Regions from separate parts of the Mycobacterium sp. NTMscope_Eco_3 genome, predicted to be linked through region 2. Evidence: predicted binding sites of a transcription regulator. Region 2 holds the regulator's gene; the other holds the start of a gene.
The links. Region 2 encodes LexA, which represses DNA repair genes until DNA is damaged. Its sites were predicted from a motif close to CGAACANNTGTTCG; they were not measured.

Region 1: ruvC (crossover junction endodeoxyribonuclease RuvC) is a predicted target of LexA. The motif match lies at 4,707-4,720, and genes of this name have one in related genera.

The regions. Positions count from the first base shown of each region.
Region 1 covers NZ_CDRJYZ010000001.1:3,464,766-3,476,680, forward strand. Annotated here, with positions in the region: gene car (carboxylic acid reductase) at 1-340, shown strand, start outside; gene AC0KTM_RS15625 (hypothetical protein) at 405-1,097, opposite strand; gene AC0KTM_RS15630 (DUF1304 domain-containing protein) at 1,230-1,613, opposite strand; gene AC0KTM_RS15635 (hypothetical protein) at 1,716-2,393, opposite strand; gene ruvB (Holliday junction branch migration DNA helicase RuvB) at 2,486-3,541, opposite strand; gene ruvA (Holliday junction branch migration protein RuvA) at 3,538-4,137, opposite strand; gene ruvC (crossover junction endodeoxyribonuclease RuvC) at 4,134-4,688, opposite strand; gene AC0KTM_RS15655 (DUF4178 domain-containing protein) at 4,882-5,493, shown strand; gene AC0KTM_RS15660 (DUF2617 family protein) at 5,513-6,028, shown strand; gene AC0KTM_RS15665 (DUF4247 domain-containing protein) at 6,025-6,456, shown strand; gene AC0KTM_RS15670 (DUF350 domain-containing protein) at 6,482-6,937, shown strand; gene AC0KTM_RS15675 (polyamine aminopropyltransferase) at 6,934-8,511, shown strand; gene AC0KTM_RS15680 (YebC/PmpR family DNA-binding transcriptional regulator) at 8,512-9,267, opposite strand; gene pdxT (pyridoxal 5'-phosphate synthase glutaminase subunit PdxT) at 9,392-9,982, opposite strand; gene tesB (acyl-CoA thioesterase II) at 9,979-10,824, opposite strand; gene pdxS (pyridoxal 5'-phosphate synthase lyase subunit PdxS) at 10,834-11,745, opposite strand; gene AC0KTM_RS15700 (NUDIX hydrolase) at 11,814-11,915, opposite strand, start outside.
Region 2 covers NZ_CDRJYZ010000001.1:3,578,984-3,590,898, forward strand. Annotated here, with positions in the region: gene AC0KTM_RS16310 (trypsin-like serine peptidase) at 1-209, opposite strand, end outside; gene AC0KTM_RS16315 (proteasome assembly chaperone family protein) at 439-1,410, shown strand; gene AC0KTM_RS16320 (alpha/beta fold hydrolase) at 1,472-2,503, shown strand; gene AC0KTM_RS16325 (PhzF family phenazine biosynthesis protein) at 2,551-3,237, shown strand; gene AC0KTM_RS16330 (peroxynitrite isomerase) at 3,262-3,747, opposite strand; gene nrdR (transcriptional regulator NrdR) at 3,793-4,257, opposite strand; gene AC0KTM_RS16340 (LysM peptidoglycan-binding domain-containing protein) at 4,410-4,904, opposite strand; gene lexA (transcriptional repressor LexA) at 5,198-5,911, shown strand; gene AC0KTM_RS16350 (LGFP repeat-containing protein) at 5,922-8,126, opposite strand; gene AC0KTM_RS16355 (hypothetical protein) at 8,305-8,451, opposite strand; gene AC0KTM_RS16360 (acyl-CoA dehydrogenase family protein) at 8,599-9,759, opposite strand; gene AC0KTM_RS16365 (IS481 family transposase) at 9,878-10,876, opposite strand; gene hflX (GTPase HflX) at 11,007-11,915, opposite strand, start outside.

The sequences.
Region 1 (11,915 bases), 110 kb from region 2:
GAACCCGTACGACGACGGCATCGGGCTGGACGAGTACATCGATTGGCTGATCGAGGCCGGGTATTCGATCGAGCGCATCGCCGATTACTCCGAGTGGCTGCGGCGGTTCGAGACGTCGCTGCGGGCCCTGCCGGATCGGCAGCGTCAGTACTCGCTGCTGCCCCTGCTGCACAACTACCAGAAGCCGGAAAAGCCGATCAACGGCTCGATGGCACCCACCGACGTGTTCCGTGCGGCGGTGCAGGAAGCGAAAATCGGCCCCGACAAAGACATCCCGCATGTGTCGGCGCCGGTCATCGTCAAGTACATCACCGACCTGGAGTTGCTCGGACTGCTCTGAGGTCAGCCGAACAGCAAGTCGCCCAGCCCTTTTGGGGCTGGGCGACCTGTTTCGGTGTACTGACCTACTGCTGCGGGTGCGGCCACCGCAAATACGCGGCGTTACCCCCAGATCCCGCACCTGCGCGGTGGCGGCGCCATCCCCGCTTTGGTTCGGGGTCAGACGACGCGCGCGGCTTGGTCAGCGCACCCGAGGAGACCTCGGCCGGCTGCTCGTAAACCGAATCCCGATACGGCTCGACGGCCGGTGTGCCTGAGGACGCCGGCGCCGACGGCTGCACGTCGCGCGCCAGGCGTACGGCGGTGCGTGCCAGCACGACACCACCCACGAAGATGATCAGCGCGCCCAGGCCCGAGAAGTAGGTGACCTCGAGCACCGCACGCTTGCGGTCGGTTGCTGCGATCGGGTCGCCGGCGGAGCCGATTCCCAGCAGCGGGGCGACATCGCCACCCACGACGAACCAGGCACCGGCCAGCACGGCCAGCCACCCGCCCAACATCGCGGCGACGCGGTTGCCGGCAACGATCAGCAGCAGGCCGCCGATGGCGGTGGCCGCTCCCGGCGCGACTTCCAGCCAGCCCCGGGCCGAGCTCCATGCCCAGTTTCGGTCCGGCGTGTAAGCGAAGTTGAAGTGTGGACCGACAAACGGTATTAACGCCCCCCAGGCTCCCAGAATGACCAGGAGCAATCCGCTGACCGCGCCTCGCGAGCGCGGCATGCTCAGCCCGCGGGTTCGGCCGTCTTCTGCGTATTTCATGACATCCCCTCGTTGAATACCGGGCCTGTTTCCGGCTCGAGATGGGTACCCGGCGACTTCCACTAGTAACCCACGCGGCAAACGAAAGCCAACCGCTGGCGGTGATTATTGTGGCTGGTGAGACTGGTGTTACTACTGAAGGCCGAGCAACAACAGCACGATCGCCATCGCCGGGAAGGTGCCCTGGGCGAGCGCCGCCCGCCCCTTGTCGGGTGCGGACACCAGCAGCACCACCGCGGCCGCGGCCATCGATCCGATGCCGGCGAAAACCAATCCCGCGCCAACATCGGTGTGCCCCAAGGCAATTACGGCGATGCCGACGACGGTGACGATGGCGAGAAACAAATTGTAGAAACCTTGGTTGAAGGCGAGCAGCTTGGTGGTCTCGGCCTCCGCGGGGGTGGTGCCGAACGTGGCGCGGGTGCGCGGCGAGGTCCAGGTCAACGATTCCATCACGAAGATGTAGACGTGCAGTAACGCCGCCAGTGCGGCGAACAGCAGCGCGGTCGCGATCATCGCGTCCTCCTCGCCGGTCACGGTTGCTCGCACTACCTTGGCGCAAAACGGCACCGGAAGCCAAGGGCTCCCGGTGCCGTTTCGCGTTGCCGGCTAAGTGGGCTAAGCGGCGTGGTGATGGCGGTGGAACAAGCCGCCGCCGGTGCGCCGATGGAACAAGCCACCACCGCCGCGCTCCCGGGCCGCGGGCTCGGCCGCCACCGCGTCCGTCCGTGCGCCCGTCTCGTCATACATGGCCGGTTGGCCCGCCGGCACGGCATCGCCTGCCATGGGCGCCGGTTGGGTCATCACGACGTCGCGCGCGTGCCGAACCGCCAGCCGCGCCACGGCCGCGCCACCCAGGAAGACGATCAGCGCACCCAGGCCGGTGAAGTAGGTGACCTCGAGCAGGGCTCGTTTCAGGTCCGTCGAGGCGGCACCCGGCTGACCGACGCTCCCGATGCCCAGCGTCGGCGCGAACGCGCGGCCGACCACGAACCAGGCGCCGCCCAGGACCGCCAGCCAGCCACCGAACACGGCGTTGGCGCGATTGCCGGAGAGGAGCACCAGCAGGCCACCCACCGCCGCGGCCACCCCGGGGAGCACCTCCAGCCAGCCTTTTGCCGCCGTCCACGTCCATGCCGGGTCCGCGGCGTACGCCCAATCGATGTTGGGACCGAAGAACGGCACCAACGCACCCCACGCACCCAAAAGGATCAGGAGTAACCCGGTCAGCGCGCCGCGGGTACGCGGCATGTACAGCGCGCGAGGGCGTTCATAGTCGTGGCGCCTGTTCCTCATCTTCAGTCTCCTTCACGAGGCGTGATACCTGTGAGGTTGGTTACCCACCGCGCCACGATGTAACCGGATGGGCCCGCGCGATCGTTTGCTGGCTACTCGAACAGGCCGGGCTGCCCGAGACCGGCGGCCCCGGCGGGCGGCACCATGCCGAGGTGCGTCCACGCCTGGGCGGTGGCCACCCGGCCACGCGGAGTCCGGGCCACCATGCCGGCGCGGACCAGGAACGGCTCGCACACCTCCTCGACGGTGGTGGCCTCCTCGCCAACCGCCACCGCCAGCGTCGACACCCCGACCGGGCCGCCACCGAAGCTGCGGGTCAGCGCCGAGAGCACCGCCCGGTCCAGCCGATCCAGACCCAGTTCGTCGACGTCGTAGACCGCCAGCGCGGACTTGGCGACGTCGCGGGTGATCACGCCGTCGGCGCGCACCTCGGCGAAGTCCCGCACCCGGCGCAACAGCCGGTTGGCGATCCGCGGCGTGCCGCGCGAGCGGCGCGCGATCTCCTCGGCCGCATCACCGCCGAGTTCGATTCCCAGGATCCCGGCGGAGCGGGCCAGCACCCGCTCCAGCTCGGGGGGCTCGTAGAAGTCCATGTGCGCGGTGAAGCCGAACCGATCCCGCAGCGGGCCGGTCAGCGCGCCGGAACGGGTGGTCGCGCCGACCAGGGTGAACGGCGCCACCTCCAGCGGGATCGACGTCGCGCCGGGGCCCTTGCCGACGACCACGTCCACCCGGAAGTCCTCCATCGCCAGGTAGAGCATCTCCTCGGCGGGCCGCGCGATGCGGTGGATCTCGTCGATGAACAACACGTCGTGCTCGACCAGATTGGACAGCATCGCCGCCAGGTCCCCGGCGCGCTCCAGCGCGGGCCCGGACGTCAGCCGCAACGAGGATCCGAGCTCGGCCGCGATGATCATCGCCAGCGACGTCTTGCCCAGCCCCGGCGGGCCGGACAGCAGGATGTGATCCGGTGTGCCGCCGCGGTTTTTGGCCCCCTCGATGACCAGTTGCAGCTGTTCGCGCACCCGCGGCTGGCCGATGAACTCCCGCAGCGAGCGGGGCCGCAGGCTGACGTCGACGTCGCCCTCGCCGGGGGCCAGCGCGCCGGAGACGTCCCGGTCGGACCAGTCTTCCTCAGTGGGGGTCATCGGGACTTACCCAGCAGCGACAGGGCGGCGCGCAGCGCACCGGAGGTGGTCGCGTCCTGCTCGGCGGCCAGCACCTTGTCGGTGGCCTCCTCGGCCTGCTTGACGGCGAAGCCGAGGCCGACCAGGGCCTCCACCACCGGCCCGCGTATCGCGTGGCCGTTGAGGCCGGTGGCCGCGGACGCCGCGCCGGCGCCGGCCGCGCCCACCTTGTCCCGCAGCTCCAGGACCATCCGTTCGGCGCTGCGTTTGCCGATCCCGGGCACCCGGGTCAGCGCGGTGACGTCGCCGTCATGCAGCGCCTGGCGCAGCGCGCCGGCGTCGTGCACGGCCAGGGTCGCCATCGCCAGCCGGGGCCCGACCCCCGACACCGACAGCAGGGTCAAAAACAGGTCGCGGGTGTCGGTGTCGGTGAAGCCGTACAGCGTCATCGAATCCTCGCGGACGATCATCGCCGTGATCAGCCGCGCCTCGGTCCCGGTCCGCAGCGTGGACAGCGTCGACGGCGTCGCGTTCACCCGGTAGCCGACACCGGCGGCCTCGATCACCACATGATCGAGCGCCACCTCGAGCACCTCGCCGCGCACCGCGGCGATCATCGGGCGGCCTTCAGCTTGGCCCGGTACTTCTGCCGCTGCTCGGCGGCCAGCGCCTCGGCCGCCGCCATCCGGGCGATCATCGGCGCCCGCCAGCAGTGACAAATCGCCAGCGCGAGCGCGTCGGCGGCGTCCGCCGGCGTCGGTTTCGCTTGCAGCGCAAGGATTCTGGTGACCATCGCAGTAACCTGGGCCTTGTCGGCAGCGCCGTTGCCGGTGACCGCGGCCTTGACCTCGCTGGGGGTGTGGAAGTGCACGTCGACGCCCCGCTTGGCCGCCGCCAGCGCGACCACGCCGCCGGCCTGGGCGGTGCCCATCACCGTCGACACGTTCAGCTGGGAGAACACCCGCTCGATAGCCACGACGTCCGGCTGGTGGGTGGCCAGCCAATGCTCGACGGCGTCACTGATCTTCAGCAGCCGCTCGGCGAGCGGCGCGTCCGACGGGGTGCGCACCACGTCGACGTCGAGCGCGACGACGCTGCGCCCACGCCCGCTCTCGACGACCGACAACCCGCACCGGGTCAGGCCGGGGTCGACGCCCATCACCCGCATTACCCGCTCCCACCTAGTAGAACAGCTGTTCGATACCCTAGCGGCCGGCACCGACGCGCCCCGGGTGCGACACGCGGCGGCCACCCCGATTCCAGGCCGATTCCGGGCCGGGAGGTTACCGCGCCGGACCCGCGAAAAAGCTGTTAGCTTTAGCCCACGTTCGCTCAAGCATTGTGGCAACGGGAGGCTGCGCGTGGGATCTCTGCTGGTCATGCTCGCCATCGTGCTGTTCATCGCGTCGATCGTGGTGCTCGTCATCGCTTTGCGCCGCCCCAAGCGGCCGGCGCAGAGCGCCGGGCGCCCGGATCCGCTCGCGTCGGACGCGATGCCGCAGTTCGGGCCCCGCCAGCTCGGCCCCGGCGCCATCGTCAGCTACGGCGGCACCGACTACATCGTGCGCGGGTCGGTCACCTTCCGCGAGGGACCGTTCGTGTGGTGGGAACACCTGCTCGAGGGCGGCGAGCAGCCGATGTGGTTCAGCGTCGAAGAGGACGACGGACGGCTGGAACTGGCGATGTGGATCACCCGCAAGGACGTGCCGCTGCGGCCCGGCGATCCGTACGTCGTCGACGGCGTGATGTTTCACGAAACCGAACGCGGCCGCGCCTCCTACACGACCGAAGGCACCACCGGGCTGCCGGCCGGCGGCGAGATGGAATTCGTCGACTGCACCAGCGACGACGAGACGGTCCTGCTCTCCTTCGAGCGCTGGGCCGCGGACATGCCCTGGGAGGTGTCGACGGGAAAGTCCGTGTCCCCCGGCGAACTCACCGTCTACGCGGCTCCCCCGCCCAGCCCCGCCTAACGCGCGCGAGGTCAGGCCGGTGCCCCTTCATCAGCTCGCCGTGACCCCGGCGGACGTATCCGGGGAGCGGCTGGGACTCGCGCTCAACGCGCCGGTCCCCCCGCCGCTGGCCGCCTGCCGCCTCGAGCACCCGGGCGGCGCGGGGGCGTTGCTGCTCGGGGTGCTCGGCGCGTCGCACGTCGTCGCGGTCGAGCACGCCGCGGGCCGGTTCTCCGAGGAAATCTCTTGCACGGCACGCAATCTCGGGGCGGCCCTGCCCGAGAGCACCGACGCGCCCGGCTACCACCTGCAATCGGTCACCGACACCCGCGACGAGGCGGCCTTCCGCCGCCTCGCGCACGAGCTGCGGGGCCGCTGCGCCCGACGGGCGGGCTGGCTCGGCGGCACGTTCCCGGGCGACGACGCCGCGCTGACCGTGCTGGCCGCCGAGCCCGACGGCGCCGGATGGCGTTGGCAGACATGGCATCTGTACCCGGGGCGTCCGCCCGGCTCCGGCGGGACGGTGGTTCACACCGCGAGCCGGTGGCAACCGTGAGCCGAACCCGCCTGTTCGTGATCGCCGGTCTGCTGGCGGCCGGCGCCGTGGTGTGCCTGATCACCGGAATCATCTTGCTGCAGAAGAACATTGCGTCGTACGTCGCGGGCCACTATCACGAGTACGCCCACGACGTGAACGGCACGCGCTACCAGTGCACGGGATCGCCACGACAGGCGGCCGACGCGCTCGCCGCGTATGCGCACCCCGAGGCGCGCGCCGACAACGGCAACACCGAATACCTGCGTTATGCCAACGACATCGTGGTCGTCGGCCCCGACGGCAACTACCCGTGCAGCATCCGCGTCGAACCGCTGAGCGCCGGCTACAGCCACGGCGCGTTCATCTTCCTCGGCCCCGGATTCACCCCCGGCTCCCCGTCGGGTGGTTCCGGAGGCAGCCCCGGCGGCCCGGGCGGAACCAAGTGATGGCACCACCGCAAAGGAGACAACCATGTACCTCGCCGTCGAGATCGGAACCGTCGACCTCAATCCCGTCCTGAAAGGCGCGGTCGCGACGATCCTGTACTTCGTCGTCGGCATGGCCGTCCTGCTCGTCGGGTTCTACGTGGTCGACGTGCTGACCCCGGGCAAGCTGCGCCAGCTGGTGTTCATCGACCGCCGCCCGAACGCCGTGATCGTCGCGGGCGCAATGTACATCGCGCTGACCGTCGTCATCATCACCGCGATCGCCAACAGCTACAGCCAGCTGGGGCAGGGACTCCTCGGCGTGGCGGTGTACGGGTTGATGGGCGTGATCCTGCTCGGGATCGCGCTGCTCACAATGCATCTGCTGATACCGGGGAGTTTCCATGAGCACATCGACGAGCAGGTGCTGCATCCCGGCTCGTTCGCGGTGGCCCTGATACTGCTCGCCGTCGGAGGGGTGACCGCCGCGGCGGTGTCATGAGCTCCGTCGACGTGGCCACGCCCCCGGCGGCGCCGTCCGCGGCGGCGTCGGGGCGGTGGCGGGCGCTGCTGTTGGCCGCCGTGGCGGCGTGCGCGGCCTGCGGCCTCATCTATGAACTCGCGCTGCTGACGTTGTCGGCGAGCCTCGATGGCGGCGGCATCGTCGCCACCTCACTGATCGTCGCGGGCTACATCGCCGCGCTAGGCGTGGGCGCCCTGCTGGTCAAACCGCTGCTGGCGCATGCGGCGATCACCTTCATCGCGGTGGAGGCGGCCCTCGGCGTCATCGGCGGGCTGTCCGCGGCGGCCCTGTACATGGTGTTCGCGTTCCTGGACGGCGCGGTCGGTTCGACGTGGGTGCTGGCGGTGAGCACGGCCCTGATCGGTGGCCTGGTCGGCGCCGAGGTGCCGCTGTTGATGACGCTGCTGCAGAGCGGGCGGGTGGCGGGTGCAGCCGACGCCGGGCGCACGCTTGCCAACCTCAACGCCGCCGATTACCTCGGCGCGCTGCTGGGCGGGCTGGTCTGGCCGTTCCTGCTGCTGCCGCAGCTGGGGATGATTCGCGGCGCGGCGGTCACCGGCATGATCAACCTGGCGGCGGCGGCCGTCGTCGCCATTTTCCTGCTGCGCCAAGTGGTTTCGACGCGCCAACTGCTGCTGGCGCTGTGCGCGCTGGCCGCCGCGCTGGGGCTGCTCGCCACCCTGTTGCTGCGTTCGGCCGACGTCGAAACCACAAGCCGGCAAAGGCTTTACGCCGATCCGATCGTCGCGTATCGGCACACGCCCTACCAGGAGATCGTGGTGACGCGGCGCGGCAACGACACCCGCCTGTACCTCGACGGCGGGCTGCAATTCTCCACCCGGGACGAATACCGCTACACCGAAAGCCTCGTGTACCCCGCGGTCGGGAAGGGTGCGCGTTCGGTGCTGGTGCTCGGCGGCGGCGACGGCCTGGTGGCTCGCGAATTGCTGCGCCAGCCCGGCATTTCCAAGATCGTGCAGGTCGAGCTCGACCCCGCGGTGATCGACGTCGCGCGCACCACGCTGCGCGGCGCCAACGCCGGTTCATTGGACAACCCGCGGGTAAGCGTGGTGACGCAGGACGCGATGAACTGGTTGCGCGGACCCGACATCGACCGGTTCGATGCGATCATCGTCGACCTTCCCGATCCCGACACACCCGTGCTGGGCCGGCTGTATTCGACCGAGTTCTACGCGCTGGCCGCCCGGGCGCTGGCCCCCGGCGGGCTGATGGCGGTGCAGGCGGGCAGCCCCTTTTCCACCCCGACGGCCTACTGGCGCACGGTGTCGACGATCCGGGCGGCGGGCTACGCCGTCACGCCGTATCACGTGCACGTGCCGACGTTCGGCGACTGGGGATTCGCCCTGGCGCAGCGCGCCGACACCGCGCCCACACCGACGGTGCCGCCCGACGCTCCCCCGCTACGTTTTCTCAACCAGCGGGTGCTCGAGGCGGCCGGCGTGTTCTCCGGCGACATCGCGCCGCGGCCCGTGGAGCCGTCGACCCTGGACAATCCGCGCATCGTCGAGGACATGCGGCACGGGTACGACTAGTCAGTCCTCGTCGAGAGCGGCGAGCACCTCGTCGGACAGGTCGACGTTGGTCCACACGTTCTGCACGTCGTCGCTGTCTTCCAGCGCGTCGACGAGCTTGAACACCTTGCGCGCGCCCTCGACGTCAACCGGCACGCTGACCGACGGCTGAAAGCTCGCCTCGGCGGATTCGTAGTCGATGCCGGCGTCCTGCAGCGCGGTGCGCACCGCGACCAGGTCGGTCGGCTCGGAGATGATCTCGAAGCTCTCGCCGAGGTCGTTGACGTCCTCGGCGCCGGCGTCGAGCACCGCGGTCAGCACGTCGTCCTCGGTCAGGCCGTTCTTTTCGAGGGTGACGACGCCCTTGCGGGTGAACAGGTAGGACACCGAGCCGGGGTCGGCCATGTTGCCGCCGTTGCGGGTCACCGCCACCCGGACCTCGCCGGCCGCCCGGTTGCGGTTGTCGGTCAGGCACTCGATCAGGACCGCGACGCCGTTGGGCCCGTAGCCCTCGTACATGATCGTCTGGTAGTCGGCCCCGCCCGCTTCCTCGCCGGCGCCCCGCTTGCGGGCCCGCTCGATGTTGTCGTTGGGCACCGACGTCTTCTTCGCCTTCTGGATGGCGTCATACAGCGTCGGGTTGCCGGCCGGGTCACCGCCCCCGGTGCGGGCGGCGACCTCGATGTTCTTGATCAGCCGGGCGAACTCCTTGCCGCGGCGCGCGTCCTTGACGGCCTTTTGGTGCTTGGTGGTGGCCCACTTGGAATGGCCGCTCATCGGTGTCCTATCTGGGAGTCCTCTTGTTTTTGTGGCCAGACGAGTCTACGTGGCCCGCGAGACTGCAACTGTCGACGGCTCCACTCGGGAAATGCGTCGTGGAATACAGTTTCGCGGCGCTGGCTCAGCCGGTCACCATGTCGACGAACATGTGGTGGATCCGCCGGTCGCCGGTCACCTCGGGGTGAAACGCCGTCGCCAGCTTGCGGCCCTGGCGCACCGCGACGACGTGCCCGGCGGCGCTGGCCAGCACCTCCACGCCGTCGCCCACGCGCTCGACCCACGGCGCGCGGATGAACACCGCCCGCACCGGATCGTCGAGGCCCGCGAAATCGATGTCCCCTTCGAACGAGTCGACCTGACGCCCAAAAGCGTTGCGCCGCACGGTCATATCGATCGCGTGCAGAGGCAGCGCCTCCCGCCCGCCCGTCCCGGCGTCCAGGATCTCGCTGGCCAGCAGGATCATGCCGGCGCACGCGCCGTAGGCGGGCAGCCCGTCGGCCAGCAGCCCGCGCAGGGGCTCCAGCAGGCCGAGATCGAGCAGCAGGTGGCTCATGGTCGTCGATTCGCCACCGGGGATGACCAGCCCGTCGACCGCCTCCAGCTCGCCGCGCCGGCGCACCGGCATCGCCTCGGCCCCGGCTTCGCGCAGGGCCGCCAGGTGCTCGCGGGTATCGCCCTGCAGCGCGAGGACCCCGATCCGGGGGCTGCTCACGGGTTGGTCGGCCCGTGGCCGCGCTTGAAGCGGGTCAGCCCCTCCTGCATGACCGCCGCGACCATCTCGCCGGATTGGGTGAAGATCTTGCCCTGGCACAGCGCGCGGCCGCCGTTGGCCGACGGCGAAGACTGGTCATACAGCAGCCACTCGTCGGCCCGGAACGCCCGCATGAACCACATGGCGTGGTCCAGCGACGCCACCTGCAGGTGCTCCCGCACGTCGAGGTGGGTGACCTGCGCCGATCCCAGCAGCGTCAGGTCGCTCATGTAGGCCAGCGCGCAGATGTGCAGCACCGGGTCGTCGGGCAGCGGGTCACGGTGGCGGAACCAAACCTGCTGCTGGGCGGCCTTGCCCGGCGAGAGCTGCAGGAGCTCGCGGGGCACGATGCAGACGTCCCACTCCTCGAACTGCTTGAACCCGGCGTCGTCGAAGACCTTGACCGAGTCCAGCCCGGGCAGCCCGTCGGGCGGCGGCGCGGGCGGCATGGGGTCCTGGTGGTGGATGCCTTCCTGGTCGGTCTGGAAGGACGCGCCCATGCTGAAGATGATCTCGCCGTGCTGGATGGCGTTGACGCGACGGGTCGCGAACGAGCCGCCGTCGCGGGTGCGCTCCACGATGAACACCGTGCGCTCCTTGGCATCCCCGGGCCGCAGGAAGTATCCGTGCAGCGAGTGGACCTGGTAGCGCGGGTCGACGGTGCGCACCGCCGACACCAGCGACTGGCCGGCCACATGACCGCCGAAGGTGCGCTGTAGGAATCCCGATTCCGGGCTGAAGATGCTGCCGCGGTAGATGTTGACCTCGAGCTGCTCGAGATCGAGGATCTCTTCGATCGCCACAGACTGTTCTTACCAGCCGCGTTCGGCCAGCCGATGGGGCTGCGCGATCTGCTCGACATTGATGCCGACCATCGCCTCGCCCAGCCCGCGCGACACCTTGGCCAGCACGTCGGGATCGTCGTAGAAGGTGGTGGCCTTCACGATCGCCGCGGCGCGCTGGGCGGGGTCGCCGGACTTGAAGATGCCCGAGCCCACGAAGACGCCCTCGGCGCCGAGCTGCATCATCATCGCCGCGTCGGCGGGGGTGGCGATACCGCCCGCCGTGAACATGGTGACCGGCAGCTTGCCCGCCCGGGCCACCTCGACGACGAGTTCGTAGGGCGCCTGCAATTCCTTTGCGGCGACGTACAATTCGTCTTCGGACAACGACGTCAGGCGGCGGATCTCGCCACCGATCGCCCGCATGTGCGTGGTCGCGTTGGAGACGTCTCCGGTGCCTGCTTCACCCTTGGAGCGGATCATGGCCGCGCCCTCGTTGATGCGGCGCAGCGCCTCACCGAGGTTGGTCGCCCCGCACACGAACGGCACGGTGAACTTCCACTTGTCGATGTGGTGGGTGTAGTCGGCGGGGGTGAGCACCTCGGACTCGTCGACGTAGTCGACGCCGAGGCTCTGCAGGATCTGCGCCTCGACGAAGTGGCCGATGCGGGCCTTGGCCATGACCGGGATGGTCACCGCGGCGATGATGCCCTCGATCATGTCCGGGTCGCTCATCCGCGACACCCCGCCCTGGGCGCGGATGTCGGCGGGCACCCGCTCCAGCGCCATCACGGCGACGGCGCCGGCGCCCTCGGCGATCTTGGCCTGCTCGGGCGTGACGACGTCCATGATGACGCCGCCCTTGAGCATCTCGGCCATGCCGCGCTTGACGCGCGCGGTTCCGGTTCGCCCGTTGCCGTCCGGGGGGTGGGCGGTAGTCACTGCTTGATCTCCTTCAACGTTGTCGACCCAGTCTAATGAGGCGCTTTGGCCCGCGTTGACCGGCGGAGTCAGCGGATGGACAGCAGCGGGCCGGGGGCGCGGCCGCCGGCGAGCGCGGCCGCGTCGGTGAGCAGTCCGGATAGTTGCATGGGGTACACCGTCTCCCCCGC
Region 2 (11,915 bases):
ATCGCCCCGATGCGCCGGTCCGGCTCGACCGGGCCCGCAACCGCCTTCTGCTCGGGCTGGCTGAGCCGCTGCACCGGGCCACCGGTTCGCGGCGCCGACACCGGGGCGCCCGACACCTGCTCGATGGGCCGGTGACACGACGTCAGCGACGTCGCCACCCCCACCACCGAGCAGAGCACCAGGATCGGTATGCGCATCGCCTTCATCATGCCCGACGGTGTGGCGGCGAGCCGACTTCCGCGCACTGCGCTGCGCGAAGGCGTTTGCTGACGCACCGGCCGGGCCCCCCGATATGTTCTCACCGGATTACGGCTGAGAATTATCGCGTTCCAGGGTGCGGACGGGGAACCGAGTTCGCTGTTCGATGTGGGTGCCGCCTGATTCGGGGGACAATTGGTAGGGCACCCTGGAGAGACGCCCGAGAGGAGGCGATCGAAGATGGATCACCATCAAGACCCAGGTGATCAGTACCAGCCGGGGCAGCCAGGCATGTACGAACTGGAGCTGCCGGCGCCGCAGTTGTCGACGTCCGACGGCCGCGGCCCCGTACTCGTGCACGCCCTGGAGGGCTTTTCCGACGCCGGTCACGCCATCCGGCTGGCGGCCTCGCACCTCAAGGCGGTGCTGGATACCGAGCTGGTCGCGTCCTTCGCGATCGACGAATTGCTGGACTACCGCTCACGGCGGCCGCTGATGACCTTCAAGACCGATCACTTCACCAACTATGACGATCCGGAGCTGAGCCTCTACGCGTTGCGCGACACCGTCGGCACCCCGTTTCTGTTGCTGGCGGGCATGGAGCCGGATCTCAAGTGGGAGCGCTTCATCACCGCGGTGCGCCTGCTGGCCGAGCGCCTCGGCGTGCGCCAGACCATCGGCCTGGGCACCGTCCCGATGGCGGTTCCGCACACCCGTCCGACCACCATGACCGCGCACTCCAACAACCCGGAGTTGATCGCCAATTTCCAGCCGTGGATCGCGGAGATCCAGGTCCCCGGCAGCGCGTCCAACCTGCTGGAATACCGGATGGGCCAGCATGGCCACGAAGTGGTCGGCTTCACCGTGCACGTCCCGCACTACCTCACGCAGACCGATTACCCGGCCGCCGCGCAGGCCTTGCTCGAGCAGGTCGCCAAGACCGCGTCCCTCGAGCTGCCGCTGACCGCGTTAACCGAAGCGGCGGAGGTGATTCGGGCCAAGATCGACGAGCAGGTCGAAGCGAGCGCAGAGGTCGCTCAGGTGGTGGCCGCGCTGGAGCGCCAGTACGATGCCTTCATCGACGCTCAGGAGAACAGGTCGTTACTATCACGCGACGAGGATCTGCCGAGCGGCGACGAGCTAGGCGCAGAATTCGAGCGATTTCTGGCCCAGCACGCGGAGAAGAAGTTCGACGACGACGACCAGGCCTGACCCCGGGCCCAAACCCCCAGCCACACCGCCCTTAGCCCGGCCCGACAGCAAGGTTGGCCCTATGACCGAGCGGAAGCGCAAGAACACGCTCCGCCCGGTGCGTGAAGTGACCGCACCCAGACTCGAGTTCCGCACCATCCACGGTTACCGCCGCGCATACCGCATCGCGGGCTCCGGGCCGGCGATCCTGCTGATCCACGGCATCGGCGACAACTCCACCACGTGGAATGCCGTGCAGGCCAAGCTCGCCCAGCGCTTCACGGTCATCGCCCCGGACCTGCTGGGCCACGGCCGATCCGACAAGCCGCGCGCGGACTACTCGATCGCCGCATACGCCAACGGGATGCGCGACCTGCTCAGCGTGCTCGACATCGAGCGCGTGACCATCGTCGGTCATTCGCTGGGCGGCGGTGTGGCCATGCAATTCGCCTACCAGTTCCCGCATTTGGTGGAGCGGCTGATCCTGGTGGGTGCCGGCGGCGTGACCAAGGACGTCAACTTCGTCTTGCGGTGGGCGTCGCTGCCGATGGGCAGCGAAGCCATCGCCCTGCTGCGATTGCCCCTGGTGCTGCCGGCGGTTCAGGTCGTGGGCCGCGTCCTGGGCGCCGCGTTCGGCAGCACCGGGCTGGGCCGCGACCTGCCCAACGTGCTGCGGATCCTCGATGACCTGCCGGAACCGACGGCGTCGGCGGCATTCAGCCGGACCCTGCGGGCGGTGGTGGACTGGCGCGGTCAGATCGTCACCATGCTCGACCGATGTTATTTGACCGAAGCCATCCCGGTGCAGATCGTCTGGGGCACCAAGGATGTGGTGGTTCCGGTGCGGCACGCGTGGATGGCCCACGCGGCGATGCCCGGTTCGCGGCTCGAAATCTTCGAGGGCTCCGGCCACTTTCCCTTTCACGACGATCCGGCCCGCTTCATCGATGTCGTCGAGCGCTTCATGGACTCCACCGCCCCCGCCGAATACGACCAGGCCGCCCTGCGCGGGTTGCTGCGCACCGGCGGCGGCGAGCAGGCCGTCACCGGCCCGGCCCGCGCCCGCGTCGCCGTCCTGAACGCCATGGGGTCCGACGAACGCAGCGCCACCTGATTCCACCGTGATCGAGACCGCCGGGTTCGGGGCCGTACAGTCGGGCCATGGGTATCGACGTCACGGTGTTGCGGGTGTTCACCGATGCGGACGGCAATTTCGGCAATCCGCTGGGCGTGGTGGATGCCGGCCAGGTGCGGGTCGCGGACCGGCAGCGGTTGGCCACCCAATTGGGCTACAGCGAAACGGTTTTCGTTGACCTTCCGGCCGCGGGCTCGGCAACCGCGCACGCCACGATCTACACGCCCCGGACGGAGCTCCCGTTCGCCGGGCATCCGACGGTCGGCGCCTCGTGGTGGCTGCGGGAACACGGTTCACCGATCAACACGCTGCAGATACCGGCGGGCATCGTGCAGGTGGGCTACGACGAACTCCACACCCGCATCAGCGCCCGCGCGGAGTGGGCACCCGAGTTCGCGCTGCACGAATTCGGTTCGGCCGACGATGTTCTCGCCGCCGACCCGACGGACTTTCCCGACGACACGGCGCACTACCTGTGGGCCTGGACCGACCGGGCCACCGGGTCGCTGCGGGTGCGCATGTTCGCCGCCAACCTCGGCGTGCCCGAAGACGAGGCCACCGGTTCGGCCGCGATGCGGATCACCGACTACCTGAGCCGAAACCTGCGGATCACCCAGGGCAACGGCTCCGTCATCGAAACCACCTGGAGCGCCGAAGGGTGGGTCGCGGTGGCCGGACGGGTGGTCAATGACGGTGTGCGACAGGTGGGCTGACGATGGGCCGCGGGTGGTGAACGCTCAGCGCTGCCGGCGCAACACCGCGGCGAGGTGGTCCTGCAGCGGCTGGCCGACCGCGCCCATTTGCACCGAGTAGGACAGCTCGTCGCCGTCGATGCGGAAGGAACGGCCAAGTCCCGTCACCTCTTTGGCGGTGGGCGTCAGGCCGACGGCCGTGGTGGCCATCTGCATTTCGATGACGTCGCCGGTGACCGAATAGGTGCCGACCTCGATCTCGGTGATGCCACTGGGATGGGCCAGCACCAGTTCGACGCGGCCCGGTTGCGGCACGCGAAGATATCCCGTCTCGGCGTGTAACGGCTTGCCGTCGGCCACCGCCTTGGTTTTCTGGGCGTAGGCCAGAAATGGTTTGCCCACATGGGCGAACGTGACCTCTTCGAGGTAGTCGAACGGCGGGATCGTCGGGTATTTGCCCGCACCCTGGCCGACCCAGGTGCCCAGGAGCGGGGCCAGGGCCGCGAGGTCGGGATGCAACTCAGGGGGCATGCACCGAGCCTAGCGGGCCGCCCAGCGAGCGCCCGGCGAGATCCGTCAGCCCGGAGTGGCCACTCCGCGGTGCTCACGAAGCGCCTGGATCTCGCGCTCGAAGTCGTCCGCGGATTCGAAAGAGCGATACACGGAGGCGAACCGCAAGTACGCCACCTCGTCGAGATCACGCAACGGCCCCAGGATGGCCAGGCCGACCTCGTGGCTGGGGACCTCCGGGGAAGCCACGGCGCGCACGGTGTCTTCGACCTGCTGGGCCAGCAGATTCAGCGCGTCGTCATCCACCTGACGGCCCTGGCAGGCCCGTCGGACTCCGCTGATGACCTTTTCCCTGCTGAAGGGCTCGGTGACGCCGCTGCGCTTGACCACCGCCAGGACCGCGGTTTCCACGGTGGTGAAACGTTTTCCGCACTCGGGGCACGACCGGCGGCGCCGGATCGCCTGCCCCTCGTCGGTTTCGCGCGAGTCGATCACCCGGGAATCCGGGTGGCGGCAGAAGGGACAGTGCATGACCGCTCCTTCACCGTGCCGACAACGGGGTACCGCAGAACTTTGAGCGTACCTGTGCGCTGACCTGCGCGGCTAACGGAGCCGCCGTCCGCGGGGCCGCGCCACGCGCGCCGGCCGCGTGCCGGGCCGGACCCGTTGTCGCACAACGGCCGTCAGCCGATCGGAGCGATCAGCGTTTGGCCCGCAACCAGCGTCGGCGAGTTCAGGTCGTTGAGCTCACGGATGCGGTCGGCCACCTGGGCGGCCGGCGCGTCGGGCGCCACGCGGTGAGCGACATCCTGCAGCGACTCCCCCGCGTCGACCCGCACGACGGCGAGCCGGTTCGGTACGGGCGCGGCCGAATTCGTCGAGTCACCGTTGAGTACCTGCCCGACATTCGCGACGAGACCCAGCCACAAGGTGATCGCCCCGGCGGCCAATGCCAGACCGACCGTCGTCAGCCACGTGACGGAGCGCCTGCGGTGCGGGGCGACCGACATCGCGACCCCGGTGCCGTAGTAACGCGTCGGCGCGCCCGCCGGCCGTGCCGGCGCGGGACGCCGCGAGCGGGCCAGCCCGTCCCTGCCGTACCGAACGCCCTGCACCGGTCCGTTGATCGGGCGCCGAAGACTGCTGGTACGCGGCGCAAGCGTGTGGATGATTGTCATCTGCGTTCCTCCGGTCAACTAGCTCTCGCTCGTGTGTTCGACTCTAATCGCTCGTGTGTTCGAAACCCGAACATTTGAGCGAAGCGTGTCGCACGAGCAAAACGCTAGATCACGCCACCGACAACTCCGTCGGCCTCTACCACTGTCACGAGGCACAAATACCCGATCTCGGCAAGAGTTACACATTTGTGATTCGGCCGATGGCGGCGTCTTTCCGGCCACGGCGCGCCGGGGCGACACGCAAGTCGAACACATGTTTGATTCTTGTCGGCGGTGCCGTTACATTCAGTGTCATGGGCGACAGCAACGACACTTCCCCGAACGACACCGGCCCGGCCGGAGCGGGCGGCCGGCTGCACTCCGTGGATTCCGCGCTGACCGAACGGCAGCGGACCATTTTGAATGTCATTCGCGCCTCGGTGACCAGCCGCGGCTATCCCCCGAGCATCCGGGAGATCGGCGACGCCGTCGGGCTGACGTCGACGTCCTCGGTGGCCCACCAGCTGCGCACGCTGGAACGCAAGGGGTATTTGCGCCGCGACCCCAACCGCCCACGGGCGGTCGATGTCCGCGGCGCCGACGACGACGTGGCGGCGCCCGCCACCGAGGTGGCCGGGTCGGATGCGTTGCCAGAACCGACGTTCGTCCCGGTTCTGGGCCGTATCGCCGCCGGTGGACCGATCCTCGCCGAAGAGGCCGTCGAAGACGTGTTCCCGCTGCCGCGTGAGCTGGTCGGCGAGGGCACGCTGTTCCTGCTCAAGGTGGTGGGTGACTCGATGGTGGAGGCCGCGATCTGTGACGGCGACTGGGTGGTGGTGCGCCAGCAGAACGTCGCCGACAACGGCGACATCGTCGCGGCGTTGCTGGACGGCGAGGCGACCGTCAAGACGTTCAAACGCGCCGGCGGTCAGGTGTGGCTGATGCCGCACAACCCGGCGTTCGACCCCATCCCGGGCAACGACGCGTCCGTGCTGGGCAAGGTCGTCACGGTGATCCGCAAGGTCTAGCGACCGGCGGCTAGTCGGCCCTGGTGAAGCCGTTGGCCAAGGCGACCTCTTCGCTGGACAACCAGATCTCGGGGAGCGTGTCCTGGTACAGGTCGCTGCCCGGCGTGTAATACAGGCCGTAACGAGCGCTCGCCTTGATCGGGTAGCCGTCGGGCGCCTGGTACGGGTCGTCGAGCGGCAGATGGATGGTCGGACGCCCATCCGGGCCCGCCAGCCCGTTGTCCGCGCCGTCTTCCTCGTCCGCGGCGGCGTGCCGCCCGCCGGATCGCTGCGCCGCGCCGGCGGCGAAGGCCGCGGCCTCGGCGGCCCCGGACACGTCGGGCTCCGCCGTGACACCCTCTTCGGGTTCGACTTCCGCATCCAGCACGGCGACGTCGGGATACTCATCCTCGGGGCCGGCGGTTTCCAGGGCACCGGTCACGGCCTCGGCGTCCGGCGGGGTGTGCGGAACGGCGACGTCGGGATACTCGTCCTTTGCGTACTCGTCCTCGACGTAGCCGGCGTCCGCGTAGTCGGCGTCGACGTAGGCGGCGTCATCCGCGGTCTCGGACTCGGCGACCTCGGGAACGGCGTCGGTGTAGTCGGTGTAATCGGCTTCGGCGTCGGGATAGTCGGCCTCCGACAGCATCTCCTCCGACACGACGGGGATGGAGTCGGTGTCGATCGCGTCGGGGTCCTCCTCCTCGAGCCCGTATTCGCTCTCCGTCGGAACCTGACGCTGCCAGCTGACCCGCGCGGTGGCCGCGGCCTCCGTCGGCCGCTCGGGTTCGTGCGACCCGCCGAGCGCGAAATGCTCGCTCGCGAGGTCGGGTTCCTCCGGCCCCCAGGGCGCGTCGGCCGCGTCATAGCCGTGATCGGGCGCGTAGCCGGCGGCATCCTCGCTCCCGGAGCGACGCCGGCGCCATGCGAACAGCACCCACACCAACACCACCAGCAGCACCAGGACCGGTATCGCGGCCAGCCACCACCACGAATGCCCGCCGAATTTGTTGGCGTGGGACGGCATGGCCGCATTGCTCGGCTGGTTCTGACCCGACACCTGCAGTCCGCTCAACAACGGCGCCAGGTTGGACGGATCCGTGCTGAACGTGTTCTTCGCCCGGTTCCACGAAATCTTGCCGCCGGTGAACTGCTGGGAGATCACGTCGCCGTCCACGGCCTGGTCGCCGACCGGCGCCCCCAGTTTGCCGGCCGGACCGCGAAGTTTGTCCCAGGCGGCCTTCATCGCCCCGCGCACGACGAACGCGCCGTGCTCGGCGGTCCGGAAGATCACCGGCTTGTCGGTGGCCGAGAAGGTGCAGATCCGGCTGGAAGGACCGATTCCGCCGTCGGTTTCGTTGGTGACGGGGAAGCCGAGGTCGCTGCCGACAGGCCCGCCGAGCGACTCGTATTTGGACAGTATGTCGGTCTCGAGGGCGTTCGCACCGGTAGCCGGGGTGAAGAACACCTTGCCGCCGGCGAAGTTCTGGACGATGCCGTCACCGCCGATGGGGGTCTGCCCGCCCTGCTTGGCGCCCAGCGGTCCGTTGGGCCCCCCGGCCGCCCGCCAGGCCATGTTGATGGCCGCGGTGGGATCGATCGCGACCTGCAGGCCCTTCAACTGGTCGGCCAGCCCCGGCGGTTCGGTGGTGAACTCCTTGGTCTGCCGGTTCCACGAAAGCTGTCCGCCGCTGAACTTCTGCGAGGACACCTCGCCGTTGTAGGTCTCGTCGCCGACCGGCACACCGAGCACGCCGCCCGAACTGCCGAGCTTGTCCCAGGCGGAGTTGATGGCGCCGCGCACCACGTACGGGCCGTGCTCGGGCGTCCAGAAAATGACCGGCTTGTCGGTGGCCGAGAAGGTGATCACCCGGCTGTCGGGGCCGGCCAGGCCCGGCACTTCGTTGATGGCCGGGAAACCCAGATCGCTGCCGGCCGGCCCGCCCAGCATCTCGTATTTCTCCAGGATGGGCCCGTAGGCGAATTTGGCGCCGGTGGCCGGGGTGAAGAACATCTTGCCGCCGTCGAAGTTCAGGGCGAACCCGTCTCCGGCGGGGTAGACATCGCCCTTGCGGGGGCCGAGCGGGGACGTGTCGCCGCCGGCCTTTTCCCACGCGGCCATCATCGCCGCTTCGGCGTCGCCTATCGGGCTCGCGGTGGCGGCGGGCGCCAGCAATACGGCGGCCAGTGCTGTGGTCGTCAAGCTGACCAGCGCGCTTCCGATCAGCTTGCGCATGTGACCTCTGTGCACCTTCACCAAGCCTTCCAGCCTCCGGATACGGCTCTATCTGCGGCTATGCCCTTACCTGCATAACCGGCGAGCGGGCCGTTCTTCCGCGGGGAATGGACCCGCGCACGATCCGCCTTATCGCCGGGCTCGCACAACTTTGCTCCTGCCAACAAGAAATGCGAAGTCAAATCACGAATTTTACAAAAAGGGATACCACACCGATGTCGAAATGATGCCGGGCCACGGCCAAACCGCGACAAACCATGCCACCACCCCAGCGCCGTTGCGAATAGCGCACCGAAAGCCGATCGCGACCGTGGTCGTCGTGCACGACTTCCAAACTGCGGACTCGCACAGCGGAATTGCGCGCACCGAGGTTGCTGCTGGCGCACGAAGCGACCTCGGCGGCGCAGATAAAGGCAATGCCGTTACCGGCGACGGTGTTCGCCGCCCGGATGACGGTCCACCAAACGAAAGGCTATACCCCGAGGCCGCGGCCGATTATTTCCTTCATGATTTCGGTCGTGCCGCCGTAGATGGTTTGCACCCGCGCATCCAGATAGGCACGGGCGACCGGGTATTCGCGCATGTAACCGTAGCCGCCGTGCAATTGCAGACAGCGGTCGATCAGGTGCACCTGCTTTTCGGTGGAGTACCACTTGGCCATTGCCGCCTGTTCGGCCGTCAGCTTGTGGTCCAGGTGCAGGCGGACGAATTCGTCGACCATCATGCGCACCACGGTCGCCTCGGTCGCCAGCTCGGCGAGCACGAAGCGGCTGTTCTGGAAGCTGCCGATCGGCTTGCCAAAAGCCTTGCGCTCCTTGGTGTATTGCAGCGTCTGCTCGAGCACCTGCTCCATCGCCGCGGCCGCCATGATGGCGATCGAGATCCGTTCCTGAGGCAGGTTCTGCATGAGGTAGATGAACCCCATGCCCTCTTGGCCCAGGAGGTTTTCGGCCGGCACGTGCACGTCGGTGAATGACAGCTCGGCCGTGTCCTGCGCGTCCAGCCCGATCTTGTCCAGGTGCCGGCCGCGCTCGAAGCCTTCCATCCCGCGTTCGACGGCGAGCAGGGAAAAGCCCTGCGCGCCCTTGTCCGGATCGGTCTGCGCGACGACGATCACCAGGTCGGAGTTGATTCCGTTGGTGATGAACGTCTTTGAACCGTTGAGCACATAGTGGTCGCCCTGCTTGACCGCGCGGGTCTTGATGCCCTGCAGGTCACTGCCGGTGCCCGGCTCGGTCATCGCGATCGCCGTAATCAGTTCTCCGGTACAGAATTTCGGCAACCAGCGCTGCTTCTGCTCCTCGGTGGCCAGGGCCAACAGGTACGGCGCCACGATGTCGTTGTGCAGGCCGAAACCGATGCCGCTGTAGCGGCCCGCCGTGGTCTCCTCGGTGATGATCGTGTTGTACCGGAAGTCCGGGTTGCCGCCGCCGCCGTACTCCTCGGGCACCGCCATGCCGAGGAAGCCCTGCTTGCCGGCCTCGAGCCACACACCGCGGTCGACGATCTTGGCCTTCTCCCACTCGTCGTGGTACGGCGCGACGTGGCGCTCGAGGAAGCCCCGGTAGGACTCACGGAACAGGTCGTGCTCTGACTCGAAAAGAGTGCGCTGGTATTTGATGGCGCTGCTCATGGAAAGACCTCCGGCGACTGGGATTTCTGCAGCCCAACATATACCAACCGGACGGTTGGTCGGCAGCTGGCGGGTCGGCGGCGGCGCTGCGGCGGCGGTGGGCTGCGGGAATCGGCGGCTAGGTGTGATGTCCAGGGAGGTTGGTCAGTCGGGTGACCGGTGGCTGGCCTCCGATGGCGGAGTGGGGTCGGTGGTGATTGTAGAAGTGCAGCCAGCCGGCTAGAGCGGTGTCGCGCTGTTGGGTTGATTCGTAGAGTCGAGCGTAGGCCCAGCCGTCGGCCAGAGTGCGGTGGAATCGCTCGATCTTGCCGTTGGTCTGCGGTCGGTATGGACGGGTTCGCTTCGGGGTAATGCACAGCTCGGCGCAGGCATCACGCCATGCGTAGGACTTGTAGGCCGAGCCGTTGTCTGAGAGGACTCGTTCGACGGTGACGCCGTGGTCGGTGAACCACGCCACGGCGCGCTGCAGCACGCCGATCGCTGTGACCGCCTTCTCGTCCGCGCAGATTTCGGCGTAGGCCATCCGGGAATGATCGTCAATGACGGTGTGCACGAACGCCGTTCCGATCCGGGGGCGATAGTCCTTGCCGCGCTGGCCAGTGCGCCGGGCGGTCTGTCGGGCGTTGTGCTTGCTGATTTGTCGGCTCACGAACTTGTGCCCGCCGCCGTCGGGGATGTTGCCGAACTTGGTGACGTCGACATGGACCAGCGCTCCGGGCGAGGCGTGCTCGTAACGACGCAATGGCTCGCCGGTGACGCGGTCGATGTAGGACAGCCGGTTGATACGGCAGCGGGTCAACACCGCATGCACGGTCGAGGCCGGCACACCGAGCCGGCCAGCGATCTGTACTGGACCAAGCCGGTGACGCCACCGTAACCGCACGATCCGCCGCACCATGCGTGGCCCGGTCCTGGTCGGGCTGACACGGGGCCGCGAGCTGCGATCGGCCATCCCGGCCACCCGTTCGGTTCGAAATCGGTCGGCCCATTTCTTGGCGGTTCGTGGGGCGACCATGAACATCTTGGCTGCCGCGGCGTAGGTCCAGCCCTGCTCGACGACGAGGCGAGCAAGCCTCAAACGAGCGCGTGGCGTCAAAGCAGCGTTAGCGTGGGACACGAAGGCCTCCTGGTTGATGAAGCGGTTTCTAGACAGCTCCACTTCATAACCGGAGGCCTTCACCTGTCACACAGGCTCACCGATACCAAACGGGACAATGTCCCTGGACATCACAGCTAGGCCGGGCCGCTCAGTGGGCGGCGAATTCGCGCAGCCGGCCGGCCAAGGCGACCGGAACCCGGGCCTTGATCCGGGTGCCCTCGGCGTTGTGCTCCTCCTGCTGAACGCGCCCGTCGGCGTGCAGGCGGGCCACCAGGTCCCCGCGGTGATACGGGATCACCACGTCCACGGCGGTGTCGGCGGGAACGGCCAGCTCGGCGATCCGCCGGCGCAGGGCGTCGATGCCCTCGCCGGTGCGCGCGGACACGAAGACCGCGCCCGGCAGCGCGTGGCGGAGCTTGGCCAACGCCACATCGCTTGCGGCGTCGACCTTGTTCACCACCAGCAGCTCGGGCGGCGGCGCGCCGTCATGGTCGGCGATAACGTCGGAGACCACCTGCCGCACCGCGTTGATCTGCGCCAGCGGGTGGGCGTCGGAGCCGTCGACGACGTGCACCAGCAGGTCGGCGTCGACGACCTCCTCCAGCGTGGAGCGGAAGGCCTCGACGAGCTGGGTGGGCAGGTGCCGGACGAATCCGACGGTGTCGGTGATCGTGTAAGCGCCGGCCGCCTTGGAATCGGGGTCGAACTCGGCGCGGCGGGTGGTGGGCTCCAGGGTGGCGAACAACGCGTCCTGCACCAGCACGCCCGCCCCGGTCAGCGCGTTGAGCAGGCTGGACTTGCCCGCGTTGGTGTAGCCGACGATGGCGATCGACGGCACGTCGCTGTGTAGCCGCCGACTGCGCTGGGTGTCGCGGACCTGCTTCATGTCCTTGATCTCGCGGCGCAGCTTCGACATCCGCTCGCGGATGCGCCGCCGGTCGGTCTCGATCTTGGTCTCACCGGGGCCGCGCAGGCCCACGCCTCCCCCGCTGCCGCCGGCGCGGCCACCGGCCTGCCGCGACATCGACTCACCCCAACCGCGCAGCCGCGGCAGCAT